DNA from 3 places in the Streptomyces sp. NPDC048361 genome. Region 1 is predicted to be linked to each of the others. Evidence: riboswitches for the same ligand, from Rfam matches in the RefSeq annotation. Region 1 holds a riboswitch; each other region holds the start of a gene.
What was found. A riboswitch is a leader RNA that binds a small molecule or an ion and turns the genes downstream of it on or off. The one in region 1 is predicted to bind cobalamin.
Positions count from the first base shown of each region.

Region 2: linked by a shared signal. The riboswitch ahead of AB0D31_RS28385 (HoxN/HupN/NixA family nickel/cobalt transporter) and the one ahead of AB0D31_RS17660 (cobalamin biosynthesis protein) in region 1 are both predicted to bind cobalamin.
Region 3: linked by a shared signal. The riboswitch ahead of AB0D31_RS04600 (ribonucleoside-diphosphate reductase subunit alpha) and the one ahead of AB0D31_RS17660 (cobalamin biosynthesis protein) in region 1 are both predicted to bind cobalamin.

Region 1 is NZ_JBEZKW010000027.1:66,636-71,562, reverse strand. It holds gene AB0D31_RS17670 (putative cobaltochelatase) at 1-36, opposite strand, end outside; gene AB0D31_RS17665 (cobyric acid synthase) at 89-1,633, opposite strand; gene AB0D31_RS17660 (cobalamin biosynthesis protein) at 1,615-2,571, opposite strand; cobalamin riboswitch at 2,666-2,807, opposite strand; gene AB0D31_RS17655 (hypothetical protein) at 2,999-3,223, opposite strand; gene AB0D31_RS17650 (inorganic phosphate transporter) at 3,255-4,505, opposite strand; gene AB0D31_RS17645 (lysozyme) at 4,637-4,927, opposite strand, start outside.
Region 2 is NZ_JBEZKW010000062.1:31,252-36,178, reverse strand. It holds gene AB0D31_RS28405 (Gfo/Idh/MocA family oxidoreductase) at 116-1,021, shown strand; gene AB0D31_RS28400 (arsenate reductase family protein) at 1,061-1,423, opposite strand; gene AB0D31_RS28395 (hypothetical protein) at 1,542-1,823, shown strand; gene AB0D31_RS28390 (metalloregulator ArsR/SmtB family transcription factor) at 2,050-2,412, opposite strand; cobalamin riboswitch at 2,489-2,706, shown strand; gene AB0D31_RS28385 (HoxN/HupN/NixA family nickel/cobalt transporter) at 2,734-3,840, shown strand; gene AB0D31_RS28380 (LysR family transcriptional regulator) at 3,878-4,798, opposite strand.
Region 3 is NZ_JBEZKW010000005.1:86,975-91,901, forward strand. It holds gene AB0D31_RS04585 (DUF3311 domain-containing protein) at 1-186, shown strand, start outside; gene mctP (monocarboxylate uptake permease MctP) at 183-1,808, shown strand; gene AB0D31_RS04595 (Uma2 family endonuclease) at 1,879-2,466, opposite strand; cobalamin riboswitch at 2,565-2,709, shown strand; gene AB0D31_RS04600 (ribonucleoside-diphosphate reductase subunit alpha) at 2,833-4,927, shown strand, end outside.

The DNA of each region.
Region 1 (4,927 bases):
GCCGACGACGGCGGTGAACGGATACCGGGTGCTCATGTGCCGATCTCTCCTTCGAGTAGTGCTGTACGCGGCGGGCGGGCGGTGCAGGTCACGGCGCGCCCGGCGGGATGAAGGGCAGGCCGGCGGGCGGGCCCTGCTCGATCAGGCGCAGCAGGGCGTCGGTGTCGGCGTGTTCCTCGATCAGGTCTCCGAGCCGGTCGAGCTGCTCCTCGCGGAGCACCCCGAAGGAGGTGTCGGGCGCGGGCACGAACCGGCGGCCCGCGTCCCGCGCGACCTGTTCGAGGAAGCGGCGCCGGAACCCGTCGCTCTCCAGGGAGCCGTGCCAGTGCGTGCCCCAGACGGAACCGACCCGGCACCCGTCCAAGAAGGCTTCCCCGCCGAGGACTTCGGCCACGCCGTGATGGATCTCGTACCCCTCGACGCGCTCACCGAGAGCCTCGCCGACGGGCCTGGCCAGGGTCTTCTCCGCGGCGAACCGCACCCGGACCGGCAGCAGACCGAGCCCGGCCACCGAGCCGGCCTTCGACTCGACGTCGTCCTCGATGTGCTCGCCGAGCAGCTGGAACCCGCCGCAGATGCCGAGCACCGGGCGGCCGTCGGCGGCCCTTCTGGCCAGCTCTGCCGCGAGGCCGCGCTCGCGCAGCCACTCCAGGGCGCGGACGGTGCCGCGGGTGCCGGGCACCACCACGAGGTCGGCGTCGGTGAGCTCCTCGGGCCGGTCCACGAACCGCACGACGACGCCGGGTTCGGCGGCGAGTGCGTCCACATCGGTGAAGTTGGACATCAGCGGCACCGCGCACACCGCGACCCGCAGCACGTCCTCGCCCACGGGCGGTGCCACCACCGACTCGCGTACGGTTCCGCGCATCGAGACACGCAGGCCGTCCTCCTCGTCGATGCCGAGGCCGTGGGCGTAGGGCAGGATCCCGTAGGTGTGCCGTCCGGTGAGGCCGCGCAGCATCTCGATGCCGGGCTCCAGGAGCGTCACATCGCCGCGGAACTTGTTGACGACGTACCCCGCGACCAGCGCCTGGTCCTCGGGGCTCAGCAGCGCCGTGGTGCCGAAGAACGAGGCGAAGACCCCGCCCCGGTCGATGTCGCCGACCACGACGACGGGCAGCCGGGCGGCCCGCGCGATGCCCATGTTGACGATGTCGGTGCGCCGCAGATTGATCTCCGCCGGGCTGCCCGCCCCCTCGCAGATCACGGCGTCATACGTTGTCCGGAGCTCCGCGAGGCAGTCCAGCACGGGGCCGAGGAGCGCCTCTCGGCGCCCTCCGCCCAGTGCCTTCCCGGCGGACGGCCCGCCGGACGTGCCGAAGAACCCGCGGGCGCTCAACTCGCCCACCGGCCTGCCCATCAGGACGACCTGGCTGGAGCGGTCGCTGCCGGGTTTGAGCAGCACCGGGTTCATCAGGGCGGTCGGCTCCACCCGGGCCGCCTGCGCCTGCATCGCCTGCGCCCGGCCGATCTCCGCGCCCTCGCGCGTCACGAACGAGTTCAGCGACATGTTCTGCCCCTTGAAGGGGGCCACCTTGACGCCCCGGCGCACCAGCCAGCGGCAGATCCCGGCCGTGACGACGCTCTTGCCGGCGTCCGATGTGGTGCCCGCGATCAGCAGCCCGCCACCCATGTACGTCCCCTCCTCACAGCGGCTCGCGCGACCACGGCGCCGGCCAGCGTCAGCCAGCCCACCGTGCGTGAGAGCCGTACCGCCCGTTCGATGTCCGCGACTTCGACGGCGCGGCCCGCCGTGTTCAGGACCGGCCGGTGCTCGACCCGTCCCGCGTAGGAGAGCGTGCCGCCGAGCCGCACGCCGAGCGCCCCCGCGAACGCGGCTTCCACCGGGCCCGCGTTGGGGCTCGGGTGCCGGCCCGCGTCGGTGCGCCAGGCCCGTACCGCGCCCCTGGAGTCGGGCCCCGCGAGCGCGGCGAGGGCGGCGGTGAGGCGGGCGCCCGGCCAGCCCATCACGTCGTCCAGGCGTGCCGAGGCCCAGCCGTACCGGCGGTACTTGGCCGACTTGTGCCCGACCATCGCATCGAGGGTGTTGACCGCGCGGAAGCCCACGAGGCCCGGCACGCCCGCGAGCGCGCCCCACACCAGGGCGCCGACGACCGCGTCGGAGGTGTTCTCGGCGACGGACTCGACCACGGCGCGCGCGACGCCGTCGGCGTCCAGGGAGTGCGGGTCGCGTCCGCACAGGTGCGGCAGGCGCTCCCGCGCCGCGTCCACATCGCCCGCGGCGAGTGCGGCCCCGATGGCCCGCGCCTCGCGGCCGAGCGAGGTGCCGCCCACCACGCTCCAGGTGGCGGCCGCGGTCAGCGCGGCGGCCGCGACGGAACGGTCGCGTACGGCACGGGAGAGCAGGGCCGCGGCGCCCGCGGCGCCGCCCGCGCACACGGCGGTGTGCAGGGCGCCCCAGCCGCGGTGGTCGCGCCACAGGGCGCGTTCGACGGCGCCGGCCGCCCGGCCGAACGCGGCGACGGGATGGCCGCGGCGCGGGTCGCCGAGCAGGAGGTCGCCGATGAGTCCGGCGGTCGCGCCGTAGACGAAGGTGCGGTCGGCTCGCATGCTCAGCGCGCCAGGGCGGAGCGGCACGGGCCGGAAGGTCTCAACGGGCAGGCGCGCATGGCGGTATGTCCTCACTCAGGGTGTCCGCGCCCTGGTTCGACGTGACCGGCGGTGAGAGTTCCTGGCTCGCGGGGATCGCTCCCCGGTGACAGTGGCGGGACCGCGCCGGATTCGCACCGGCTTCCTCTTCTGCCGCCGTAGCTGGCCGGTGCAGTCCACCACGCCCCGAGAACAGCCGTCAACTTGCCGTTGACCTGCGGCGCGAGAGAGTGCCCGGCACCACAGCGAACCGCCCCGCGGCGCGGGCCACGGGGCGGTTCGGGTGGGGCGTGCGGGTCGGGCGACCGATGCCCGCGGGTCAGGTGACTGATGTCCGCGGGTCAGGTGGCTGTCACCCGCGGATCAGGCGTCTGACGACGCCCGCGGGTCAGGCGACGATCAGGTAGATCCCGTACGCCACGGCCGCCGCGCAGAGCGCGAAGCAGGCGTACGCCCCGGTGCGGGCCATCGCCACGTTGCCCGCGGTGCCGGAGGCCGCGGCCTCCCGCTTGGTGAGGCCGACGATGCCGAGGGTGAACAGGCCCACCAGGCCGACGGTCACCGCGAGGCTGACGCCGAAGACGGAGCCAAGAGCTGCCCAGTCGATGTGCATGAGGATTCCTTAGCTGGCCGGAGCGACCGAGTCAGACCGCCGCCGGAGTGGGCGGGTCGGCGGGGGCCGGGGCCTGGATCGTGGCCCTGAGGTCGGTCGACGCGAGCGCCAGACCGGTGGGCGGCGGGCTGACCGCGGCGATGGCGGTGGTGATGACACCGGCGGGCTCGGCCACGGGGGCGTCGTCGGCGGTGACGTTGTGGGCGTCGACCGGCTGGCGGCGCGACAGCTTCCAGATGATGCCCGAGCCGGCGATCAGGAGGAGCGCGACGGCGGCGATGCCCCAGGGGCCCTGCTGGGTGAGGAACTCCGCGCCCGCGCCGACGAGTCCGGCGGCCGGCAGCGTCAGGATCCAGGCGACGGCCATGCGGGTCGCGGTGGACCAGCGGACCACTCCGCCCTTGCGGCCGATGCCGGCGCCCATGACCGAGCCCGAGCAGACCTGGGTGGTGGAGAGCGAGAAGCCGATGTGCGAGGAGGCGAGGATGACGGTCGCCGCGCCGGTCTGGGCGGCGAAGCCCTGCGGCGGACGCAACTCGGTGAGGCCCTTGCCCATGGTGCGGATGATGCGCCAGCCGCCGAGGTAGGTGCCCATCGCGATGGCCAGACCGGCCGAGACGATGACCCACAGCGGGGGGTTCGCGCCGGGGTGCAGCACCCCGGCGGTGACCAGGGCGAGGGTGATGATGCCCATCGTCTTCTGGGCGTCGTTGGTGCCGTGGGCGAGCGAGACCAGGCCGGCCGATGCGATCTGCCCGGCGCGGTACCCCTTGGCGGTGGCCTTGTCGGCGGTGTTCCGGTTGAGCCGGTACGTGAGCCTGGTGGCCAGCATCGCGGCGATGCCCGCGACGATCGGGGCGGCCACGGCCGGGAGCAGCACCTTGGTGACGACGGTGGAGCCGTGGACCGAGGACCAGCCGGCCGACATGACCGCGGCGCCGATGAGGCCGCCGAACAGGGCGTGGGAGGAGCTGGAGGGCAGCCCGAGCAGCCAGGTCAGGAGATTCCAGAGGATGGCACCGACCAGGGCAGCGAAGATGACCTCGGTGCGGATTCCCTTTTCGTCGATGATCCCGCCGGAGATCGTCTTGGCGACCTCCACCGACAGGAACGCGCCGACCAGGTTGAGCGCGGCGGACATGGCGACCGCCGTCTTGGGCTTCAGGGCGCCGGTCGAGATGGTGGTGGCCATCGCGTTGGCGGTGTCGTGGAAACCGTTCGTGAAATCGAACACTAGAGCTGTCACGATCACAATCGCGAGCAGCAGCGTGATGTGTTCCATTTACCCAGGCAATCGTTCGACGTCAGTGGCGGGACGAACGTAAGTAACCTGAATGAACGGAAGATGAACTGGGGCGGGCGCACTGGTGACCGTGGCCGGTTCCCGCGCCGCCCCGGTCCGCCGGGGGCCGTTCAGCGCCCGGCCGCGAACCGTTTCAACTGCGCAAAAGTCCCATTGAAGAGATTCTGGTCACCCGGCAGGGCTCCGCCGCCATTGGCGTGCTGCCACACCGTCCAGTACGACCAGCCCGCGGGCAGCGCGCCGGGCGCGACGGCGTACCGGGCGAGCCACAGGGGGTGGTCGGCGGCGAAGGCTGTGCTGTGGCCGGTGCACCGGTTCCACCACGCCGTGGTCGTGTAGATCACCGGACGGCGGCCGGTGCGCAGCCGCACCTCGTCGCTGAACCCGGCGACCCAGTCGGT
Region 2 (4,927 bases), on a different contig from region 1:
GCTGTAGAGGCAAGTCCCGGAAGTCGCGCCGGAGTCCCGCGGCCGGCTCCGAAAACGTAGCAGCCCGCCCCCCTGGTCCCGCCACCGGAATTCCGCCCGGGGCAGACTGGTCCTCATGAACCAGATCGCCCGGACCCCACGCATCGGACTCCTCGGCACCGGCCCCTGGGCCGTCGCCACGCACGCACCGGCGCTCGCCGCGCATCCCGGTGTCGACTTCGCGGGCGTGTGGGGGCGGCGGCCCGAGGCCGCGGCCGCCCTCGCCGACGAGCACGGGGTGACGGTGTACGACGACCCCGACGCGCTGTTCGCGGCGTGCGACGCCGTCGCCTTCGCGCTGCCGCCGGACGTGCAGGCGCCGCTCGCGGTCAGGGCCGCCGCGGCGGGCTGCCATCTGCTCCTGGACAAGCCGGTCGCCACCGATGTGGCCGGGGCCCGCGCGGTGGCGGACGCGGCGGAACGGGCCCAGGTCGCCTCCGTCGTGTTCTTCACGCTGCGCTTCGCGAAGGAGACCGCGGCCTGGGTGGCCCAACAGGCCGCCGCGCAGGGCTGGTTCACCGGGCGGGCGCGGTGGTACGGGTCGCTGTTCACGCCGGGCGCCGAGCAGAGCCCGTACGCCGCGTCGCCCTGGCGGGGTGAGAAGGGCGCGCTCTGGGACGTCGGGCCGCACGCGCTCGCCGTGCTGACCGGCGTGTTCGGCGAGGTGACCGCCCTGACGGCGGCGGGCGGCCCCGGCGACACCGCGCACCTGATCCTGCGCCACGCCTCGGGCGCCTCCAGTACCGCCGACCTCAGCTTCACCGCGCCGCCGGCCGCCGCGGGCGTCGAGGTGGCGCTGCTCGGCGAGGCCGGCGCCGAGGTCATGCCGGACTGGGGCGGCGCGCTCGACGCGTTCGGCGCCGCGATCGACGCACTCCTGGAGGCGGCCCGCACCGGCGTTCCGCACCCGTGCGACGCCCGGTTCGGCGCGCGGATCACCGAGCTGCTCGCCGACGCGGAGGCCCAGCTCGGCCGGGTCTGACGACGAGCTTCCGGGCGGGACGAGCTGCCGGGCGGAAGGCTATGTGCGCTTCAGGGCGTCCCGTACGGCGTCGTCGGTGCGGCCCACCACGGCCGTGCCGTCGTCGGCCGTGATGATCGGGCGCTGAATCAGCTTGGGGTGCTCGGCGAGCGCCGTCACCCAGCGCTCGCGGGCGTCCGCGTCGCGCGGCCAGTCCTTCAGGCCGAGCTCCTTGGCGTCGGCCTCCTGGGTGCGCGTAATGTCCCACGGTTCGAGACCGAGCCGGTCGAGGACGGCCCGGATCTCGTCGGGGGAGGGGACGTCTTCGAGGTAGCGGCGCACCGTGTAGTCGGCGCCCTCCGCGTCCAGCAGACTCACCGCGCTGCGGCACTTCGAACAGGCCGGGTTGATCCAGATCTCCATGCCCGCAAGCGTACTCGTGCCGCACCCTCAAAGCCCGGCCGACCAGGGGCGATTGTCAGTGGGCCCCGGTAAAATCGAAGCAGTAAGTGAGGGTTCCCGACTGCCCAGGAGGATGCCCATGACCGCTGCCGCACTGACCTCGCACGCCCCGAAACAGCTGTCCCTCCAGCCCCTTCGCAAGGTGCCGCTGCCCGCCGGGCGTCCGCGTGTGTGGTACGAGTCGCACAACCGGCGTCTGAAGGCCATGCGCCTGGCCATCGCCCTGCTCGACACGGGAGTGTACCGACCCGAGCAGGCACCCGACCGCACCATACGCACAGTGGCCGCGCTCATCGGCGTCCACCAGCCGTCGGAGACGACCTGCCGGATGGTGCGTGCGCTGATCTACGACGGCCGTTGACCCTCGACGGCCGTTGACCCACGACGGACGGTGGCTTACGACGGCCGTAGACCCTGCGACGGCCGCTGATCCGTGACGGCTGTTCAGCTGTTGGGCCGGCCGGTAGTTGAGTTGTCCCGGTTGGTGAGCTGTAACGGCCGGTGAGCTGTGACGGCCGTCGGCCGTGCGGTCGCCCGGCTCCGGTCATGCCAGCGAGGCGTGGCCGGGGTCCGGGCCGCGCCCGGGCTCACCCCGCCGTCGTCACCGCGTACTGGTCGAGGAGGCGCGCGACCACCTCGTCCACCAACCGGTAGCGCACCACGCGTCCCTCCTTCTCCCCGGCGACCGCCCCGGCGGCCCGCAGCAACCGCAGGGCCTGCGAGACGGCCGGATCGCGCATGCCCGTCGCCACCGCGAGGTCGGAGACGGCGAGCGGGCCCGTCCGGTGCAGGGCGAGCAGCAGCGCGAGCCGGTTGGCGTCGGCGAGCAGCGAGAACCGCTCGGCCCAGGCCCGTACGCGCTCGGGGTCGCCGATCGCGGCGATGGCGTCGCAGACCCGGTGGCCGTCGATGGTGCGGTGGCCGGCGCGGTCGGCGGGGACGAGATGCATACCCGCATCCTCGCAGGCGCCGGCCGGAGCACTCCGTGTGATCTTCGATACCTGCACAGCTGTGCAGCTGTGCGGGCAACTGCGCAGCGTCTAGGGTGAGCTGGCCGTGGTGTTCGGGAAGACCGGTGCGAAACCGGAGCGGCCCTCGCCACTGTGATCGGGTTCCCCCGTAAGGATTTTCCGGGGGAGCAGCCGTCCCCGCGACGCCACTGGCCAGGATCCACCTGGCTGGGAAGGCAGGGCGGCCGCACCCACCCGTCAGCCAGGAGACCGGCCGCGGCATCTCACGAAGTGATCCACGAGGTGCTGGAGCGTGACCGCATGACCCTGTCCACCCGCACGCCTTCCGAGGCGGGCGCCGCCTCGCCGATCTTCCGCTGGCGCCGCGAGGACACCGTCCGTACCGGCGTCCTGCTCGCGGTCATAGCCGCCCTGCACGTCGTCGCCTTCGGCATCCTGTTCCTTCTGGTGGCCCCCGCCCACTACGCGGTCGGCACCAAGACGTACGGCATAGGCCTCGGCATCACCGCGTACACCCTCGGCATGCGGCACGCCTTCGACGCCGACCACATCGCCGCCATCGACAACACGACCCGCAAGCTGATGGCCGACGGCAAGCGGCCGGTCTCCGTCGGTTTCTGGTTCGCGCTCGGCCACTCCAGCGTCGTCGTCGTCATGGCGGCGCTCGTGGCGGGTGGCGCCCAGCTCGCGGGCACCCTCATGAACGAGGGCTCCAGCACCCACCAGGTGCTCGGCGTCGTCGGAACCACCGCGTCCGGCTCGTTCCTCTATCTGATCGCCGCGCTCAACCTGGTCGCCCTGTTCGGCATCTTGAAGGTGTTCCGCGCGATGCGCTCGGGTGCGTACGACGAGAAGGAGCTCGAAGCCCACCTGGACTCGCGGGGGTTCATGAACCGCCTCCTCGGCCGGTTCACCAAGTCGATCTCGCGGCCGGGGCAGATGTTCCCGCTCGGCTTCCTCTTCGGCCTGGGCTTCGACACCGCCACCGAGGTCACCCTGATGGTGATGGCCGGCACGGGCGCGGCTGCGGGGCTGCCCTGGTACGCGATCCTGTGCCTGCCGCTGCTGTTCGCCGCCGGGATGAGCCTGTTCGACACCCTGGACGGCACCTTCATGAACTTCGCCTATCAGTGGGCGTTCTCCAACCCCGTGCGCAAGGTCTACTACAACCTCACCATCACCGGCCTGTCGATCGCCGTCGCCTTCTTCATCGGCACCATCGAACTGGTCGGGGTCATGCACGAGAAGTTCGACCTCACCGACCCGGTCAGCGGCTGGATCGCCGACCTCGACCTGGACAACGTGGGCTTCGTCATCGTCGGCCTGTTCGTGGTGGTGTGGGCGGCGGCGCTGGCGTACTGGCGGCTGGGGAAGGTGGAGCAGAAGTGGGCGGCTTCGGGGGCGTGAGGCTTCCGTAACGGGGTGCCCGGGGCCGGGGGAGGCCTCAGGAAGGCGCGCCCCCTCCCTTTGCGGACGCGGGGGAGGTGGTCGAGCCGAACGCCCGCCGTCCGTACGCGAGCAACTCCCGTACCGCGGGGCCGGCGTTGGGTCTCCAGACGAGCGACAGGAAGGCCGGCGCGTCGATGTCCTCGATGGGGCGGGCGGTGAGCCGGCCGCTGTAGCGCGCCGCCATCGACGCGCTGAGCACGGCGACGCCGAGTCCGCGGTCGGCGAGGTCGGCGATCGCGTCGGCGGCGCTCGCCTGGAAGGCGATCACGGGGGTGACGGCGCGCGCGGCGCAGGCCCGGTCGAAGACCGAGCGCAGCCCCGTGCCCTGCGGCATGCACACGATCGGGTACGCGGCGAGGTCGCGCAGGGCGACGCGGCGCCGCTTCGCCAACGGGTGGCCGTCCGGGACCGCCGCGACAAGGCCCTCCTCGATGATCGTCAGCGCGTCGAGGCCGTCGTGGGTGGCGCTCGGTGTCCCGATGAGGGCGAGGTCGAGGGTGCCGGTGCGGACCCAGTCGATCAGCCGGTCGGAGCTGTCCTCAAGCAGCGAGACCTCCACGCCGGGGTGGGCCCGGTGGAACGCGGCGAGGGCGTCGAACAGCGGGGTGATGGTGCAGCCGATGACCATGCCGATGCTCAGCCGACCCCGGACGAGGCCGGTGACCTCGCCCACCGACTGCCCGACCGCCGCGGCGGCCGAGAGCGCGGCGCGGGCGTGGCCGAGCGCGGCCCGCCCCGCGTCGGTGAGGGTGGCGGTGCGCGCCGACCTGTCGAAGAGCTGGGCCCCGAGCTCGCGCTCCAACTGCCGGATCTGGGCGCTGACCCCGGACTGGCTGATGTGCACCCGCTCGGCCGCCCGCGTGAAGTTCTGCTCCTCGGCGACCGCGACGAAGTATTCGAGCTGCCTGAGATCCATGACTACAGATTCTAGTTCCGATCCGACCCATCTGTTGGACTTCTGACGAGGACGGGACCAGGCTGGACGACGTCGGGACGAACTCGACGGCTACCGCTACTGCTACCGCTACCGCTACCGCTACGCGAG
Region 3 (4,927 bases), on a different contig from region 1:
TCGTACGCCAAGGCCGACCCGAAGCTCGGCGGTATCCCGTTCTTCTACTGGTACCAGATGCTCTGGGTGCTCATCTCGACCGCGCTCACCATGATCGCGTACAAGCTGTGGCAGCACGACCAGCGTTCGCGCGCGTCCGCCACCGCCGCGGTCTCCTTCGACAAGAAGGGGGGTGAGTCCCGGTGAAGGACGGCGTGAACGGCGTCGCACTCGGCGTCTTCATCTTCTTCTTCGTGGCCGTCACCGTGATCGGCTTCATGGCCGCCCGCTGGCGCAAGGCCGAGACCGCGGCGAGCCTCGATGAATGGGGCCTGGGCGGCCGGTCGTTCGGCACCTGGGTCACCTGGTTCCTGCTCGGCGGCGATCTCTACACGGCCTATACGTTCGTGGCCGTCCCCGCCGCGATCTACGCGGCCGGCGCGGCGGGCTTCTTCGCGGTCCCGTACACGATCCTCGTCTACCCGCTGATCTTCACCTTCCTGCCGCGCCTGTGGTCGGTCTCGCACAAGCACGGCTACGTGACCACCTCGGACTTCGTGCGCGGTCGGTTCGGCTCCAAGGGCCTCTCGCTCGCGGTCGCCATCACCGGCATCCTCGCCACGATGCCGTACATCGCGCTTCAACTGGTCGGCATCCAGGCCGTGCTGGACGTGATGGGCGTGGGCGGCGAGTCCGGCAACTGGTTCGTCAAGGACCTGCCGCTGCTCATCGCCTTCGCGGTGCTGGCGGCGTACACGTACTCCTCGGGGCTCCGCGCGCCCGCGCTGATCGCGTTCGTGAAGGACGGCCTGATCTACCTCGTGATCGCCGTCGCGATCATCTACATCCCGATCAAGCTGGGCGGCTTCGACGCCATCTTCAGCGCGGCGGAGCACAAGTTCGCGACGCCGAACCCGAAGACCGGGCAGCCGACCGGGGCGCTCGTGCCCGGCCACGCCGGCCAGTGGACCTACGCCACGCTCGCGCTCGGCTCGGCGCTCGCGCTCTTCATGTATCCGCATTCGATCACGGCGACGCTCTCCTCGCGCAGCCGCAACGTCATCCGCCGCAACACCACGATCCTGCCGCTGTACTCCCTGATGCTGGGCCTGCTGGCCCTGCTCGGCTTCATGGCGATCGCGGCCGGCGTCAAGGTCACGAACGGGCAGCTCGCCATCCCGCAGCTCTTCGAGGACATGTTCCCCGACTGGTTCGCGGGCGTCGCCTTCGCGGCGATCGGCATCGGCGCGCTGGTCCCGGCGGCGATCATGTCGATCGCGGCCGCGAACCTCTTCACCCGCAACATCTACAAGGACTTCATCAAGCCGGACGCGACGCCGTCGCAGGAGGCCAAGGTCTCCAAGCTGGTCTCGCTCGTGGTGAAGGTCGGCGCGCTGGTCTTCGTCCTGACCATGGACAAGACCGTCGCCATCAACTTCCAGCTGCTGGGCGGGATCTGGATCCTGCAGACCTTCCCGGCGCTGGTCGGCGGTCTGTTCACGCGCTGGTTCCACCGCTGGGCGCTGCTCGCCGGCTGGGCGGTCGGCATGGTGTACGGCACGCTCGCCGCGTACGGGGTGGGCTCGCCCACGCAGAAGCACTTCGGCGGCTCCTCCAAGGAGATCCCGGGCATCGGCGAGATCGGCTACATCGGCCTCACCGCGTTCGTCCTGAACGTGGTGGTCACCGTGGTCCTGACCTTCGTCCTGCGCGCAGTGAAGGCCCCCGACGGCGTCGACGAGACCTCGCCGGCGGACTACACGGCGGACGCGGGCGACCCCGGTGTCGCCACGGAACTGCCGCCGGCGACGGCGGGGGCGGCGCACTGAGGTTCGCTGTCGGCACGGGGAAGGGCCGCCGCACCCTGGGAGGGTGCGGCGGTCCTTTCGTATGCACCGATCAGCGCGTCCAGTCCTTGAGCTGCTCGGTCTGGAGGGTGATGTTGACGGGATCGGGGAGCGTGATGTCCGTGCCGTACGGCACGATGTGGACGCTCTCGTACCGGTGGCCGTTGGGCTGGCTGTAGACGGAAACCTCGCACTTGGCCCGGTCGATGAGCAGGTATACGGGGATGCCGGTTTCCGCGTAGGCGCGTGGCTTCTCGACATGGTCTCGCCGGTGCGTGTCGGAGTCCCACGAGGTCACCTCGACCACCATGAGGATCGGCTCGGGCTCCACCCAGTCGCCCTGCCCGACGAAAGCGTCCGGATGAGCGAGCACCGCATCGGGGATGGCGCGACCAGTCCGGTATTTCTCCGCCTTGATCCCCTGCCCGGGGTGCAGGAAGAGGTCGTCCGGCCGAGCCTGCATGCAGATTTTGAGCAGCCACTGAACGATCCGGTTGTGGTCCCCGTCCGGCATGGCCTTGCTCCTGATGACCCCGTAGATGAATTCGAGCCGCGTCCCCTCCCGCTCACGGGCCGCTATGCGTGCGACGGCCTCGAAATCCTCCGTCAACATGTGGGGCCGGTCTGTAGTCGAGGTCATCGCGGCTCGCCTCCTTCAAGGGCTCTGTCCCGACGATAGCGGAGCCCTATGACAGGCGGGCGTGGACCGACCGGCGACACAACATGTGGGGGGTGCCGTCAACAGTGCCCCCCACATGTATGCTCGTGCTCGCTGTCGCCGCAGGGGAATCCGGTGCGAATCCGGAACTGTCCCGCAACGGTATGACCCGTACGGATACGTACGGGCCGAGTCCGACAACCTGCCGATGGTGCGCCCGGTTCGACCGATCCGGGTGCCAGACGTCCGGGCCTCGCGGTTGGGCCGGTGGACGACGCGCCGAGGGCTGCCCCGAGGCGCGCCGACGCCTCCCCCGAAGGCCCCGTGCCGAGCGAGGGAGTGCCCCACGTGACCATCGCCCCAGCGGATCCCGCTTCAGCGATCACCGATGAGCTCGCGGATGCCCCCGGGACCGCGCTGCTGCGGACCTTGACCGAGTTCACCGCCGACCTCCCGGACACCGACCCGGGCCGGGTCGCCGCCGCCGCGCTGCGGGGCCGCAACGCCCGTTCCGACGCAGCCGAGCTGCGCGAGCTGGCCACCGAGGCGGCCGCGGGGCTCATCTCCGAGGACCCGGCGTACTCCCGCCTCGCCGCCCGCCTGCTCACGGTCACCATCGCCGAAGAGGCCGCGAGCCAGGGCGCGGTGTCGTTCTCCGCGTCCGTGGCCGTCGGCCACCGCGAGGGCCTGATCGCCGACCGCACCGCCGACTTCGTGCTCGCCCACACGGACCGCCTCGACGCCCTCGTGGACACCGCGCTCGCCGACGGCGCCGACGACCGCTTCGGCTACTTCGGCCTGCGCACCCTGTTCTCCCGCTATCTGCTGCGCCACCCGATCACCCGCAAGGTCGTCGAGACCCCCCAGCACTTCATGCTGCGGGTGGCCTCCGGTCTCGCCGAGGACGGCAGCGTACGGGCCCTGGACGAAGTGGCGTCCCTGTACGGCCTGATGAGCCGCCTGGACTATCTGCCGTCCTCCCCCACGCTCTTCAACTCCGGCACCCGCCACCCCCAGATGTCGTCCTGCTACCTGCTCGACTCACCGCTCGACGAGCTGGACTCCATCTACGACCGCTACCACCAGGTGGCGCGCCTCTCCAAACACGCCGGCGGCATCGGGCTCTCGTACTCCCGGATCCGCGGCCGCGGTTCGCTGATCCGGGGCACCAACGGCCACTCCAACGGCATCGTGCCGTTCCTCAAGACGCTGGACGCCTCCGTCGCCGCGGTCAACCAGGGCGGGCGGCGCAAGGGCGCGGCCGCGGTGTACCTGGAGACCTGGCACTGCGACATCGAGGAGTTCCTTGAGCTGCGCGACAACACCGGTGAGGACCAGCGCCGTACGCACAACCTGAACCTCGCGCACTGGATCCCCGACGAGTTCATGCGCCGCGTCGACGCCGACGGCACGTGGTCGCTGTTCTCGCCGGCCGACGTACCCGAGCTCGTCGACCTGTGGGGCGATGAGTTCGACGCCGCCTACCGCAAGGCCGAGGCCGCGGGGCTCGCCCGCAAGACCATGCCGGCCCGTGACCTGTACGGCCGCATGATGCGCACCCTCGCGCAGACCGGCAACGGCTGGATGACGTTCAAGGATGCCTCCAACCGCACCGCTAACCAGACGGCGGAGCCCGGCCACACGGTCCACTCCTCCAACCTGTGCACCGAGATCCTTGAGGTCACCGACGACGGCGAGACGGCCGTGTGCAACCTCGGCTCGGTCAACCTGGGCGCGTTCGTCGACCCCCGGGTCGGCGGCGACGGCATCGACTGGGAGCGGCTCGACGAGACCGTCCGCACCGCGGTCACCTTCCTCGACCGGGTCGTCGACATCAACTTCTACCCGACCGAGCAGGCCGGCCGCTCCAACGCCCGGTGGCGTCCGGTGGGCCTGGGGGCGATGGGGCTCCAGGACGTCTTCTTCAAGCTGCGGCTGCCCTTCGACTCCCCCGAGGCGAAGGCCCTGTCGACGAAGCTGTCCGAGCGGATCATGCTGACCGCGTACGAGGCCTCCGCCGCCCTCGCCGAGCGGTCGGGTCCGCTGCCCGCCTGGGACAAGACCCGTACCGCGCGCGGTGTGCTCCACCCCGACCACTACGACGTCGAGCTGAACTGGCCGGAGCGCTGGGCCGCCCTGCGCGAGCGCATCGCGAAGGTCGGCATGCGCAACTCGCTGCTCCTCGCGATCGCACCGACCGCGACCATCGCGTCCATCGCGGGCGTCTACGAGTGCATCGAGCCGCAGGTCTCCAACCTTTTCAAGCGCGAGACGCTGAGCGGTGAATTCCTCCAGGTCAACGGCTACTTGGTGGAGGAGCTGAAGGCGCTCGGCGTGTGGGACGCGCAGACCCGGGAGGCGCTGCGCGAGGCAAGCGGCTCGGTGCAGGGCTTCGGCTGGATCCCCGCCGACGTCCGCGCCCTGTACCGCACGGCGTGGGAGA